Regions from separate parts of the Fenollaria sp. genome, predicted to be linked through region 2. Evidence: riboswitches for the same ligand, from Rfam matches in the RefSeq annotation. Region 2 holds a riboswitch; the other holds the start of a gene.
The links. A riboswitch is a leader RNA that binds a small molecule or an ion and turns the genes downstream of it on or off. The one in region 2 is predicted to bind S-adenosylmethionine.
Positions count from the first base shown of each region.

Region 1: it holds a riboswitch for S-adenosylmethionine, as region 2 does, so the genes downstream of both, metK (methionine adenosyltransferase) here and AC2UOP_RS03080 (methionine ABC transporter ATP-binding protein) in region 2, are expected to answer to the same signal.

Region 1 is NZ_JBXXYC010000004.1:1,837-8,868, reverse strand. It holds gene AC2UOP_RS04275 (Cna B-type domain-containing protein) at 1-304, opposite strand, end outside; gene AC2UOP_RS04270 (MgtC/SapB family protein) at 668-1,330, shown strand; gene metK (methionine adenosyltransferase) at 1,408-2,598, opposite strand; SAM riboswitch class I at 2,702-2,795, opposite strand; gene AC2UOP_RS04260 (MATE family efflux transporter) at 2,921-4,279, opposite strand; gene AC2UOP_RS04255 (putative manganese-dependent inorganic diphosphatase) at 4,425-6,059, shown strand; gene ymfI (elongation factor P 5-aminopentanone reductase) at 6,089-6,814, opposite strand; gene trmB (tRNA (guanosine(46)-N7)-methyltransferase TrmB) at 6,903-7,032, shown strand, end outside.
Region 2 is NZ_JBXXYC010000002.1:16,855-23,886, forward strand. It holds gene purB (adenylosuccinate lyase) at 1-504, shown strand, start outside; gene AC2UOP_RS03075 (adenylosuccinate synthase) at 514-1,788, shown strand; SAM riboswitch class I at 1,953-2,047, shown strand; gene AC2UOP_RS03080 (methionine ABC transporter ATP-binding protein) at 2,118-3,116, shown strand; gene AC2UOP_RS03085 (methionine ABC transporter permease) at 3,113-3,766, shown strand; gene AC2UOP_RS03090 (MetQ/NlpA family ABC transporter substrate-binding protein) at 3,793-4,662, shown strand; gene glmS (glutamine--fructose-6-phosphate transaminase (isomerizing)) at 4,823-6,607, shown strand; gene galU (UTP--glucose-1-phosphate uridylyltransferase GalU) at 6,616-7,032, shown strand, end outside.

The DNA.
Region 1 (7,032 bases), on a different contig from region 2:
AATTTTCTTCAGTTTTTTCTTCAGCTTCTTCTTCTTGGCTTAAATCAACAACTGTCTCGTTATCTTTATTTGCATCTGCTTTGCCAGCGGTCTCTTTATCACTAGCCTTTTCACTTTGACCCTCAGCCTCATCATGCTTTTGATAAATTTCGTTCAATGCACTCGCATCTCTTTCAAGCTCGAAGCTTAATTTGTACTTTGTTTCTGTTCCTTCTTCTGCTCGTACTAGTAAATTTGATGGTACTTGGCTTAGCACCATGACTATTAATACTAAACAGGCTAGTAATTTCCTTCCTTTTTTCATATTTCTCCTTCTTTCTTAGAAATAAATCTTACGATTTCTAAAATATATTATTACGAAAATCGTGATAATAACTATGTTTTAATAATTATTTGCCATTATATAACTTATGAAATCATCTGTCAAGTAAAATTATCACAAATTAAGAAAATAATTTGATTTATCACAATACCATAAAATTTTATGGTTAAAAATATAAGTATATAAGTATAATATAAAGAATAAAAAAATTTTGTGTTCTTTATAAAAAAAATTGTTAAATATTTTCTATCTTTACTATTTGCAAAATTTTAAATTATTTTTATATTTTATATATTCTTTACCTTTATATATATATGCTATAATACTCGAAAGGGTGGTGGACTTATGAATACATTAATTATATTAGCAAGATTATTGATTGCGGCTCTCTTAGGCTCGCTCATCGGTATTGAACGTGAGAGAAAACATAGAGCGGCTGGTCTTAGGACTCACATCATAGTTTCTGTCGCTTCTTGCCTTATCATGCTTATATCTGTCGATGGATTTAAAGCTTTTTATGGCGATAGTTCTTGGGACGCAACGAGATTTGCAGGTCAAGTCATAAGTGGCATAGGTTTTTTAGGCGCAGGCACTATACTACAAAAGAAGGATGTTGTCAAGGGCTTAACTACTGCTGCGACTCTTTGGCTTTGCGCTGCCAATGGTCTTGCTGTCGGCATAGGTTATTACAAAGGAGCGATTTTTGCAACAATCATCGGTCTTGTCACTTTAATTAATCTAAGGGGTTTAAATGATTTTTTAAATAAGAGAGAATCTTGTAGATTTTATATGCTTTTTGATAGCGAAAATTTTCAAAATAAAGAGTTTAAAGAGATCTGTACTAAAGAAGGTATAGAAATTTGTTCACTTGATGTGCTTGATGAGGCAAATGAAAATAAATCTGCCATCGATTGTACTCTTCCCTTCCCTAACAATTACAATGTTGATGCCTTCATTGACACGCTTAGAAAGACTCTTAATTTAAGATACTCGCACGAAAAACATTAAAATTAATATTAACGCAAAAAAGAACTATGAGCAATTACTCATAGTTCTCTTCTTATTATATATATAATATTTTTTAATTATTTATATTCTTTTAGAAGTTTTTTTATTTCATCAACTTTTTCTAATCTTTCCCAAGGAAGATCTATGTCGTCACGTCCGAAGTGGCCGTAGTTACTAATCTTGTGGAAGATTGGTCTTCTTAAATCGTAGTAGTCGATGATAAAGGCTGGACGAAGGTCAAATACTTTTTCTACTATCTCTAATATTTTTGCTTCTTCGATTTTGCCTGTGCCAAAGGTATCTACGTTTATGGATATTGGCTTAGCTACACCTATTGCGTATGAAACTTGAATTTCGCATTTATCGCAAAGACCTGCTGCTACTAAATTTTTAGCAACGTGTCTAACTGCGTATGATGCTGATCTATCAACCTTTGTAGCGTCTTTTCCTGAGAAGGCTCCTCCGCCATGTCTACAGTATCCGCCGTATGTGTCAACGATAATCTTTCTACCTGTTAAACCTGTGTCACCTTTTGGTCCACCAATAACGAATCTGCCTGTTGGGTTCACGTAGATGATTGTTTCGTCATCGATAAGTTTTGGATCAACAACTGGTTTTATAACGTTCTCGATGATATCTTTTCTTATCTTTTCAAGACTAACGCCTTCTTTGTGCTGTGTTGATACAACTATAGTATGAACTCTCTTTGGCTTGCCATTGTCATATTCAACAGTTACTTGTGTTTTTCCATCTGGTCTTAAATAATTTAGCGTGCCATCTTTACGAACTTCTGCTAATTTTCTAGCTAATTTATGTGATAAGTAAATTGCAAGTGGCATATAAACTTCTGTCTCGTTACAAGCGTAGCCAAACATCATACCTTGGTCGCCTGCACCAATTAAATCATATTTATCTTTTGAGTGCTCTTTAGTCTCAAGCGCCTTGTCAACGCCTAGTGCTATATCCTTAGATTGTTCTTCGATTGATACAAGTACAGCGCAATTTTCTGCATCAAAACCGAATTTTCCTCTAGTATAACCTATGTCTGCTATAACTTTTCTAGCTACTGATTGTATATCAACATAGCAATTTGTTGTTATTTGTCCAGATACTAAAATATATCCAGTTGATGCTGTTGTTTCGATCGCGCATCTTGCTTCTGGGTCTTTTTCTAGTATCGCATCTAGTATCGCATCTGATATTTGGTCACAGACTTTGTCAGGATGTCCTTCTGTTACCGATTCAGATGTAAATAGTTTTTTATACATAATCTTCCTCCCTTTAATATTTTCTAATATAAAGCTGCTTAAAATATTTATCTCGCGGCGCATCTTATAAAATAAAAAAACCTTCATAGCTGAAGGTTACATCTTCTCATCTTTCAGCTGCGCTGTAGGATTTGGCACCTTGCTAGCAGGTTGCCGGACTTCACAGGGCCTATTCCCTCCGTCACTCTTTATGAGACTTATTAAGTTCATTTCCTATTATATATATAAAATTAATCTTTGTCAAGGACTTTTTCAAAATATATTAAAAGCTTAAAATATTTTGTCTAATCGAAATAAAAGGCAGCTATAAAACTGCCTAAAATTAACTCATCTTTAATATTTTTTCTTTTGCTTTTTTCCTTACTATTTTATATGTAAAGAAATAAGCGATTATGGTTATAGTCCACGATACAGGATATGAGATATATAAAACCCATTGCTCGTGAAAACGCTCGAATATTGTGTATATCCAAAAAACTCTGAATGCGCATACAAAGAACATCGATACGAGCATCGGCGTAAATGAAAATCCCATGCCGCGTATAACACCTGAGTAAACGTCCATGATGCCGCACAAGAAATATGATGTGCTTATAACCAAAAGTCTAAGCATGGCGATGTCTATAACTTCTTGATTTGGTGTATATAATCTTAATAAAATTTCTCCAAGTAAATATGCGCCCACACCAAAGAATAAACCGACGCCGCTCACTACAAGCAAGGACTTTTTCAAAACATCGTCAACTCTATCAAGTTTTTTCGCGCCCATATTTTGTGAGGCAAAGGCAAGAGCTGTTTGATAGATGGAGTTCATCGCGTTATACACAAAGCCTTCCAAGTTAGATGCCGCAGTGTTCGCAGCCATTACAAGCTTGCCAAAAGAGTTTATTGATGATTGTATAAGCATGTTTGATACGCTAAAAACTATCCCTGTAAAACCTGATGGTATACCTATCTTAAGCATCTCTATAAATTTTTTGCCGTCTATTTTAAGCTTTCTCAAACTTAAATTTAAATAGCCATCGCTTCTCATTAAACAGATAACTATAAGTATGGCAGATATTGCTTCGGAAATAATTGTAGCGTAGGCAACGCCATCTACACTCATTTTTAAAACTATTACAAAATATAAATTTAAAATGACATTAACTATGCCAGAAACAAATAGATAGTATAACGGTCTTTTTGTGTCGCCAGCTGCTCTAAGTATCGCCGCACCGAAATTGTATAGCATAAAGCCCGGCATACCCATAAAATATATCTTCATGTAAAGTGATGAAAGCTCAATGACATCATCTGGTGTTTGCATTAGTTCAAGCATAGGTCTTGAAACAACTTGACCCACAAATATCATGATGATGCCGCCTATAAGACCAGTTAGCATCGCTGTATGTAGCGAGTCTTGTGCATCGTTGTAGTCCCTTGCTCCAATTGCTTGTCCCATAAGTACGCTCGCGCCTATCGATATACCTATGAATAAATTTATTAGTAAATTTATCAAAGCGCCAGTCGATCCAACTGCGGCTAAGGCCTCATCACCTGCATATCTACCGACAACTATAACATCAGCAGCGTTAAAAAACAGTTGAAGCATGCCCGAGAGCATCAAAGGTATTGAAAATTTTATTATTTTAGGAAGTATATTTCCTTCAGTCATATTTATTTGATACGATTTTGACATATTATCCTCTTTTCTATGTGTATATCAATTAATTGTACTACAATCGAAATATTTTTTCAAGACTTTTTTAAATTTTTTTACATAATCCTTTATTTTTTCTTTCAAATGTGTTATAGTATATGAATATAATATGGAAGGTGATTTAATGAATAAAAAAGTTTACGTCTCAGGCCATAAGGTTCCTGATACGGATTCAATTGCAAGTGCCATCTCCTATGCCTACCTTGTCAATAGCCTTGCTAAATATGATGCAAGACCAGTTAGGCTTGGAGATTTAAATAAAGAAACAAAATTCGTTTTAAAATATTTTGGCGTAGACGAGCCAAAACTATTAACAACGATGAAAATAAAATTAAAAGATGTTGATCTTGATGATGCCGTGCTTATAGCTGAGGATGCCTCCCTATACGAAGCGATAAATTTACTTCGTGAGAAAAACGCTTATGTACTCATAGTCGTTGATAAATGTGGCAAGATGAGTGGCATCATCGGTTTAAAAGATATTACAGAAATTTACACAAACATCTTTGACGACACAGTTTTAAGCAAGGCTGATACACCATTTAAAAATGTTGTTGAAGTTTTAAAAGGAACTGTAATTAACGATGGTTACAGAAAACCTCTTGGCCGCATGGCTATCTACGCTATGGATCCAAAGATGATTGAAGATAGGATTGAAGAAGACGATGTAGTTATACTCGGAGACAGAGAGGACGCTCAAGAGGACGCTATCAAGAGAAATGTTTCTTGCATGATAGTGACTGGCGGTTTCAAAATAAGCGAGAAAATATTAAATATGGCGAAGGAAAAAGGCATCAGCATCATATCAACAGAGTATGATTCTTTCATGGCATCGAGAGTGCTTCCACTAAGCGTGCCTGTATCGTATGCGATGACAAAGGGCGGCATCAAAACCTTCCACATACAAGATTTTGTTTCAGACGTTAAAGCAGAGATGAATAAAAACAGATTCCGCTGTTATCCAGTTTTGGACAACGACGGCAAAGTTATAAACACAGTTAGCCGCTATCACTTATTAAGCGACAAGAGAAAAAATATAATTTTAGTCGATCATAACGAAAGAACTCAATCAGTCGATGACATAGAAGAAGCTGAAATACTTGAAATCATCGATCATCACAGAGTTGCCAACGTTGAGACAAAACTTCCACTATACTTTAGGAACGAACCATTAGGCTCAACAGCAACCATAATTACAAAGATGTTTATTGAGAATGGTATTGCAATTCCTAAGCACATAGCTGGTCTTTTAATCTCAGCTATCATCTCAGACACACTTTTATTAAAATCGCCGACAAGCACAAAAACAGACGCGAAAATGATAGAGCTTCTTGCTCCGATAGCCGGAATAGATCCAGACATTTACGCCATAGAGATGTTTACTGAAGCGGCAAGCATCAAGGACGTGGCGAGTGAAGATTTGCTTAAGATGGACGTGAAATCATTTAATATCGCTAAGAAAAAAATTCGTGTAGCACAAGTCATGACCATGGATATGGATGAAGTGAAAAAGAGAAAAGATGATTTATTAAATTTAATGAGAGAAACAATTGATAAAAATCAAGAAGATACTTTTGTTTTGATGATAACTGATATACTTAAAGAGTATTCACTAGTTTTAGTGCAAGGCTCATACAAAGAAAATATCGCCGCAGCATTTGACAAGGAGCTTGTAGATAACGAGTTTACAGTTGACGGACTTCTTTCAAGAAAAAAACAAATGATACCTGCTATATCAAAAAAGATAGAGACTTTATAGTCCCTATCTTTTTTAGTTTATGCGTAAAATTATATATAAAATCCGCCGTTCACACGAAGTACTTCGCCTGTAATGAATTTTGCGTCCTGTGATGCAAGAAAAACTGCCGCCTTCGCTGCATCTTCTGCGCTTCCAATCATCTCAAGCGGCGTTTCATCACGAAGCATATCAATTTCAGCCTCTGAATACACTTTCATCATGTCAGTTGCTATGCAGCCTAGACTTATTGCGTTCACCCTAACACCCGATGGTGCTACCTCTTTTGCGACCGCCTTAGTAAAAGCGATTACAGCTCCCTTCGATGCGCTATAAACAGTCTCCATCGCGGCTCCTGTCTCGCCCCACATGCTCGTTACGTTAATTATGACCCCTGTGCCCTCATGTATCATCGGCTTGATAAAAGCCTTGGTCATGTTGAATACGCCCTTCATATTCGTGTTAAATACATAATCATACTCATCTTCGCTCGTTTCTTGCACAAGCTTAGTCAGAGCCACGCCTGCATTATTCACAAGCACATCAATTTTTTTATATCTTTTAAAAATTTCTTCCTTTAATTTAGATACTTCATCATAATTTGAAACGTCTGCCCCATAAACAAAGCCGTTCGAATATTTTTTAACTTCTTCTAAAATTTCCATCGCTTCATCGCCATGTTCATGATAATTGATACAGACATCGTAACCTTTTTTGGCAAACTCAATCGCTATGGCCCTACCAATGCCTCGAGATGCGCCACTTACAAGAGCTAACATAATTATACCTCCTCATATATAAATATTATATCACAAACTTGCAATTTTAGCCATCATATGCTAAACTTATCTTGGTGATAAAATGAGAATGAGAAAAAAATGGTGGGCGCTGCCTGAACTAAAAGAGAGCCCCATCTTTAGATATAGGCCCATGGAGAACAAGGGCAAGTGGCGTGAAGATTTTGGCAATGACAATCCAATTTATTTAGAGCTTGGCT
Region 2 (7,032 bases):
CCGCAAATAACTGCCGCAACACAATGGTTTGAAAGAACACTTGATGACTCGGCTAACAAGAGGATAGCTATGAGCGAGGCCTTCCTAGCGCTTGATGGTGTACTAGATATATACATCAACGTTAGCGACGGACTTATAGTTTATGAAAATGTTATCAAAAAGCACTTAAACGAAGAGCTTCCATTTATGATAACAGAAAATATCCTTATGGAATGCGTTAAACGTGGCGGAGACAGACAAGCCCTTCATGACAAGATCAGAGTTCATTCGAGAGAAGCACAAAAGAGGATCAAAGAAGAGGGCAAGGATAATAATTTATTAAAGCTAATTTCTGAGGACAAAGATTTTAACTTAACTATGGATGACATAGAAAAGATAAAGTCTGATTCAAAGATTAGCGGAAGAGCATCTTCACAAGTTGAAGAATTTGTAAGTGAAACCATTGACCCGATACTTGAAAAGAACAAGGACAGCATCGGTATCAAGGTTGAACTCAATGTTTAGGAGGTATATATGATTACAGCTATAGTAGGAGCTAACTGGGGCGACGAAGGCAAGGGTAAAGTAACTGATATGCTAGCATGTGATGCAGATTATGTCGTTAGATTTCAAGGTGGAGCCAACGCTGGCCACACTATTATCAATAATTATGGTAGATTTGCACTTCATCTATTGCCATCAGGAATATTTAATGAAAACACTGTCAACATACTTGCAAACGGTGTTGCGCTAAACATACCATTCTTTATAAACGAGCTTAAATCAATCATTGACGCAGGCGTTAAAGAGCCAAAAGTTTATGTATCTGATAGAGCACAAATAGTTATGCCATATCATATAGACTTTGATAAGTACGAAGAAGAAAGACTTAGCAAGGCATCCTTTGGCTCTACTAAATCAGGCATAGCATATATTTTTGCAGATAAATATCAAAAGATAGGCTTTGAAGTGAATGAGCTTTATGACGAAGAATATCTTTCAGAAAAATTAGATTTGATACTACCAATCAAAAATGCCATTCTTAAAGAGCTTTATCATAAAGAGCCGCTTAAGAAGGAAGATGTTTTAAAGACACTTCTTGAATATGGCGAAATGATTAAGCCTTATGTTAAAAACACATCCAAGATGCTTAGAAAAGCTATCAAAGATGGCAAGAAAATTTTATTCGAAGGTCAATTAGGCACACTTAAAGATACAGATCATGGCATCTATCCAATGGTAACAAGCTCATCAACACTTGCTGGATACGCATCTATAGGAGCTGGAGTGCCACCGTATGAAATTAAAAACATCATCGCAGTAACAAAGGCATATTCATCAGCAGTAGGCGCAGGCGAGTTCGTAAGCGAAATCTTTGATGAAGAAGCAAATGAGTTAAGGACTCATGGCGGCGACAAGGGCGAGTTCGGCGCAACAACAGGTAGACCAAGAAGAGTTGGATGGTTCGACGTAGTCGCAACAAAGTATGGTATAGAAATGCAAGGCGCAACAGACATCGCCTTCATGGTAGTAGACGCGCTTAGCTACTTAGATGAAATACCAGTTTGCGTTAGCTACGACATAGACGGCGAGATAACAGATGAATTTCCTAACACATCCAAGCTTAAAAAAGCAAAACCAGTTCTAGAAAGACTAAAGGGCTGGAAGAGCGACATAAGAGGCATAACTAAGTATGAAGAGCTTCCAAAAGAAGCAAGAGATTACATCGAGTTCATTGAGGAAAAACTTGGCAAAAAATTTAAATACATTTCTACAGGACCAAAGAGAGAAGAAATGATAATTAGATAAAGATTAACTACGCTTGTGTATATGAGCGTAGTTTTTTATGCCATTTATTTTTCTATCTATAAAGAAATCTTATAATAATACACACTTTTTTATAAAAAAATCTATATTTGTGATTCAAATCACATATTTAATATAAAATGAACTGTATAATCTAAAAACAATATAATTCATCCAGAGAGGCGGAGGGACTGGCCCTATGAAGCCCGGCAACCTGTTTAAACAAGGTGCTAATTCCAGCGGTTATACCGAGAGATGACGATTTTTCATGATACTCTTTATCTTTTGGTAAAGAGTTTTTTTATTGGATTTATCCAAGGAAGGAGGAGCTTATGATAGAAGCAAAAAATTTGATTAAGACTTACAAGGTTGATGGCAGAGAATTTAATGCTGTTGATGGTGTAAGCTTTAAAGCAGAAAAGAAAGACATCTTGGCCATCATAGGTTTATCTGGTGCAGGTAAGTCTACTTTAGTCAGACTACTCAATAGACTTGAGGAAGCTGACGGTGGCGAAGTAATCATAGATGGAGTGAACATATTTAACTTAAAGCAAAAAGAGCTCTTAGCTTTAAGAAAGAAAATCGCTTTTATCTTTCAAACTTTTAATCTTTTTAGTCAATACACAGTTCTAGACAATGTTATTTTTCCTTTAAACTTAAATGGATTTAAGGGCGATAAAAAGGCTGAAGCGAGAAAGTTTCTTGATTACGTTGGCTTACTTAATAAAGAGAAGGCATATCCAAGTGAATTATCTGGTGGACAAAGACAAAGAGTTGCCATATCAAGAGCCCTTGTATCTAAGCCTGAGATTATACTCTCAGACGAAGCAACGAGCGCACTTGACCCAGAAAGCACTAGGATGGTCATAGATTTATACAAAAGAGCAAGAGATGACTTTGATACGACAACCATCATGATAACGCATCAAATGGAAGCGGCAAAGGACGCTTCGAACAAAATTGCTCTTATGGAAAATGGAAGAATTATAGAAGAAAACACTACTACAGAGCTTTTTAAAAATCCAAAGACAAAGCTTGCACAAAGCTTTATCAAAAAGGCGGCTCCTGATATTGAGCTTGATTACAGCGCTTTCACTGGCAAACTAATAAGACTTTCTTATTCAAAAGGCACAGTTAAAACCCCTGTATTAAGTAATGCGATGAAAAACTTTAATGTTGACATCAACATCATTGACGGTAACATCAGTAACGTTTTGGATGAAGAGCTTGGTTACATGGTCGTTGAGCTTCGCGGCGCAGACGAAGAGGCGCAAAAAGTTATTTCTTACTTAAAAGCTAATTGCGCAGAGGTATCGGAGGTGATAGCATGAGATTCAAGGAGATAATGGACATAGTTTTACCAGCGCTTCCTGAAACTATAATCATGATTTTGGTTCCGGCGCTCATCGCTCTAATTATTGGACTTCCATGGGGTATATTAACTTTTGTGACTAGACCAAAGGGACTAAGAGAAAATAAATTTATTTATACCATAACAAACGGTCTTATCAATATTTTTAGAAGTATGCCAGCCATCATATTAATTATAGTTCTAGCGCCATTATCAAGATTTATAATAGGTAAGGCAATAGGAACTGAGGCGGCTTTGGTGCCACTAACCTTTGCGGCAGCGCCTTTCATAGCAAGATTATATGAAGGATACTTCCTAGAAGTTGATTCGGGCGTCATAGAAGCAGCCAAATCAATGGGCGCAAGCAATTTTGAAATTGTCAAAGTTCTATTAAAAGAGACGGTACCAGCAGCTATACTTGGCGTAACAACTACAATCATTAACTTAGTTGGCTATTCAGCTATGGCTGGAGCACTTGGCGGAGGCGGCCTTGGCGACATCGCAATCAGATATGGCTACCAAAGAAATCAACTTGATATACTTTGGATTTCAGTCGCACTCATAGTTATAATCGTACAAATTGTACAATTCACAGGAAACACTATTTACAAAAAAGTAAACAAAAAATAAATTTACAAATTTAAGGAGAGAATAAAATGAAAAATATATTTAAATTATTATTAGCATTAACTTTAGTAGCAACACTTGTAGCTTGCAATAATTCTACAGGAAATACAAATAAAAATGTAACAGAAGAAACTACAGGAACAAGTTCTGAAACAGAGTCAGAAACAAAAACAGATGAAGACAATAAGATTATCATAGGTGTATCACCAGTGCCTCACGCAGAAATAACTGAAGCACTTAAAGATGAATTTGCAAAAGAAGGCCTAGATGTTGAAGTAAAGGTATTTGACGACTACGTACAACCAAATCTAGCACTTGATCAAGGCGACATCGATGCAAACTATTTCCAACACATACCATACCTAGAAAATTTTGCTAAAGAAAGAGGACTTAACTTAGAAAATCTTGGTTCAGTACACATCGAACCAATGGGATTATACTCAGACAAGATAAAATCACTTGATGAATTAAAGGACGGAGACGAAGTTTTAATTCCAAGCGATCCATCAAACGGACGTAGAGCTTTACTATTACTTGAAAAGAATGGTTTAATCACACTAAAAGACGATACTAAAGAAGATATAACTGAAAAAGATATTGATCAAAACACAAAGAACCTAAAGTTTACACCAATTGAAGCAGCTAATATACCAAACGTTTATAAAGATGCAGCACTTGCAGCTATCAACACAAACTTCGCACTTGGCGCAGGACTTAACCCATCAGCTGATGCTTTAGCTCTTGAAGACAAGGACAGTCCTTACGCAAACATCATCGCTGTTAGAAAAGGTGACGAAACAAAAGATAAGTTCCAAAAGCTTATCAAAGTATTCCAATCAGAAGCTTGCAAGAAATTTATTGAAGAAAAATACAAGGGTGAAATATATCCTGCTTTTTAATTTTTAATGACAAGAGAAGTGATGGCTACGGCTATCACTTTTCTTTTGTAAAAATTTTATATTTTTTCATAAATATATGTTATAATTAGTATAGATGTTTATGCGCGAAAATATTCACGCACTATGAATATTATAAATGCTTTTTTGAAAGGAAGATATTATGTGTGGTATAGTTGGATACTATGGCAAGAATGATGCGATAAATTATGCAATCAAGGGACTTTATAGCCTTGAGTATAGGGGCTATGACTCGTCAGGCATTGCGTTTATTAAAGATAATGATTTAAAAATATATAAAAGAGTTGGCAGGATAAAGGAGCTTGACAAGGTTTGTCCGAAGGAAGTTTCTGACATAGCTATCGCTCATACGAGATGGGCGACACATGGAGGCGTGAGCGAAACAAACGCGCATCCGCACCTTGATACGAGCGCTTCATACGCTATAGTTCATAATGGCGTCATAGAAAATTATCTTGAGCTAAAAAGATCTATGCCTGACTTTACTCCGAAGGGTGAGACTGACACAGAAGTTCTTGTTGAATACATCGCAAGAAATATGAAAGAAAACAATGTAAGTAGCTTTATGAAAGCACTTGAGGGAGTAAAAGGCAGTTACGCGATATTAATTTTAGATAAAAAGACAAAAAATTTATACTTTGCTAAGAATGGCTGCCCATTATTAATGAGCGTGAAAAATGATGAATATCTATTTGCAAGCGATATCTCAGCTGCCATTGAGCTAAATAATGAAATTATTTATTTTGAAGATGGTGACATGGGCGTTTTAAATAGTGATGGCATCAAGATTTATAACTCAGGTAAAGAAGTTCATAGAGAAATTCAAAAATCAAATGTAAATATAGAAGAAACTCAAAAAGATGGCTACGAGCACTTTATGCTTAAGGAAATACACGAAGAGCCAAAGAAGTTCAAAGAATTACTTGATAGACACATTCGTGACGGCAAGGTATATTTCGATGAATTAGATGGACTTAATCTAAATGATTTTGACAATATATACGTAACAGGCTGTGGAACTGCTTATCATGCAAGTCTACTTGCAAAAAACTATCTTGAAAGATTTTTAGAAAGACCGATAATTGCTGAAACATCGAGCGAATTAAGATATTCATATAATTTCATTGGCAAAAAGACACTTCTTATAGCAATCAGTCAATCAGGTGAAACGGCTGATGTCATGGGCCTTGTAAAAGAAGCGAAAAAAAGCGGTGCGACAGTCTTAGCCATTACAAATGTGATTAATTCATCGCTTGACAGAATTGCTGACTATAAAGTACACATCTTTGCTGGACCAGAAATTTCAGTTGCATCGACAAAAGCTTTTATGATGCAAATACTATGCATATATTTACTAGGAATATATTTTAGAGAAGGCCTTGCTGGCTACGACTGCGGTATGTACAGCCAAATTGTTGATGAGCTTATTAAGATATCAAAAGAAATGGATTCAGAAATCACAAGACTTGAGCCTATTGCCAAAGAAGTCGCTACTAAGATTAAAGATAAGGAAAAAATATTTTTCATCGGTCGTGACCTTGATTATATCGCGGCTCTTGAAGTTTCGCTTAAACTTAAGGAGATCAGCTACATCAATTCAATCGCCTTCAAAGCAGGTGAGCTAAAGCATGGTAGCATTGCGCTTATAGATGAAAAATCATCGGCCATTGCCTTTGCAAATGAAGGACAAATTTATGAAAAGACTAGAACTACTTTAGAAGAGTTAGTTGCTAGAGGCGCTGAGACTATACTCGTGACAAATCAAGACGAGGGCGATGGCATAGTGACCTTAAAGAGAACATTCACAATTTTTACGCCTATATACAGCGTTTTATTTGGTCAGCTTATGAGCTACTATACAGCGAAGTTATTAGGACGCGACATTGACAAGCCAAGAAACTTAGCAAAGAGTGTTACAGTAGAGTAGGAGGATATATGATTAAAAAAGCAATAATACCCGCGGCGGGTTTGGGAACGAGGATGCTTCCTCAGACTAAAGCCTCGCCAAAGGAGATGATACCTATCTTTGATAAGCCGACTCTGCAATATATAGTTGAAGAGGCTTACGAATCGGGCATCACGGACATACTTATTATAACTGGAAGAAATAAAAATTCTATAGAGGACCACTTCGACAGAAACATAGAGCTAGAGAAATCTCTTGAAGATTCGGGAAAATTCGAGATACTTAAAGAGATTAACAAAATATCTGACATGGTCAATATTTATTACATCAGGCAAAAGGCGCCGCTTGGTCTTGGGCACGCGATTTTGTGTGCAGAGAGCTTTGCTGGCGGGGAAGATGTTGCAGTGCTTTTAGGCGACGACATCGTTTATTCAAAAGAGCCTTGC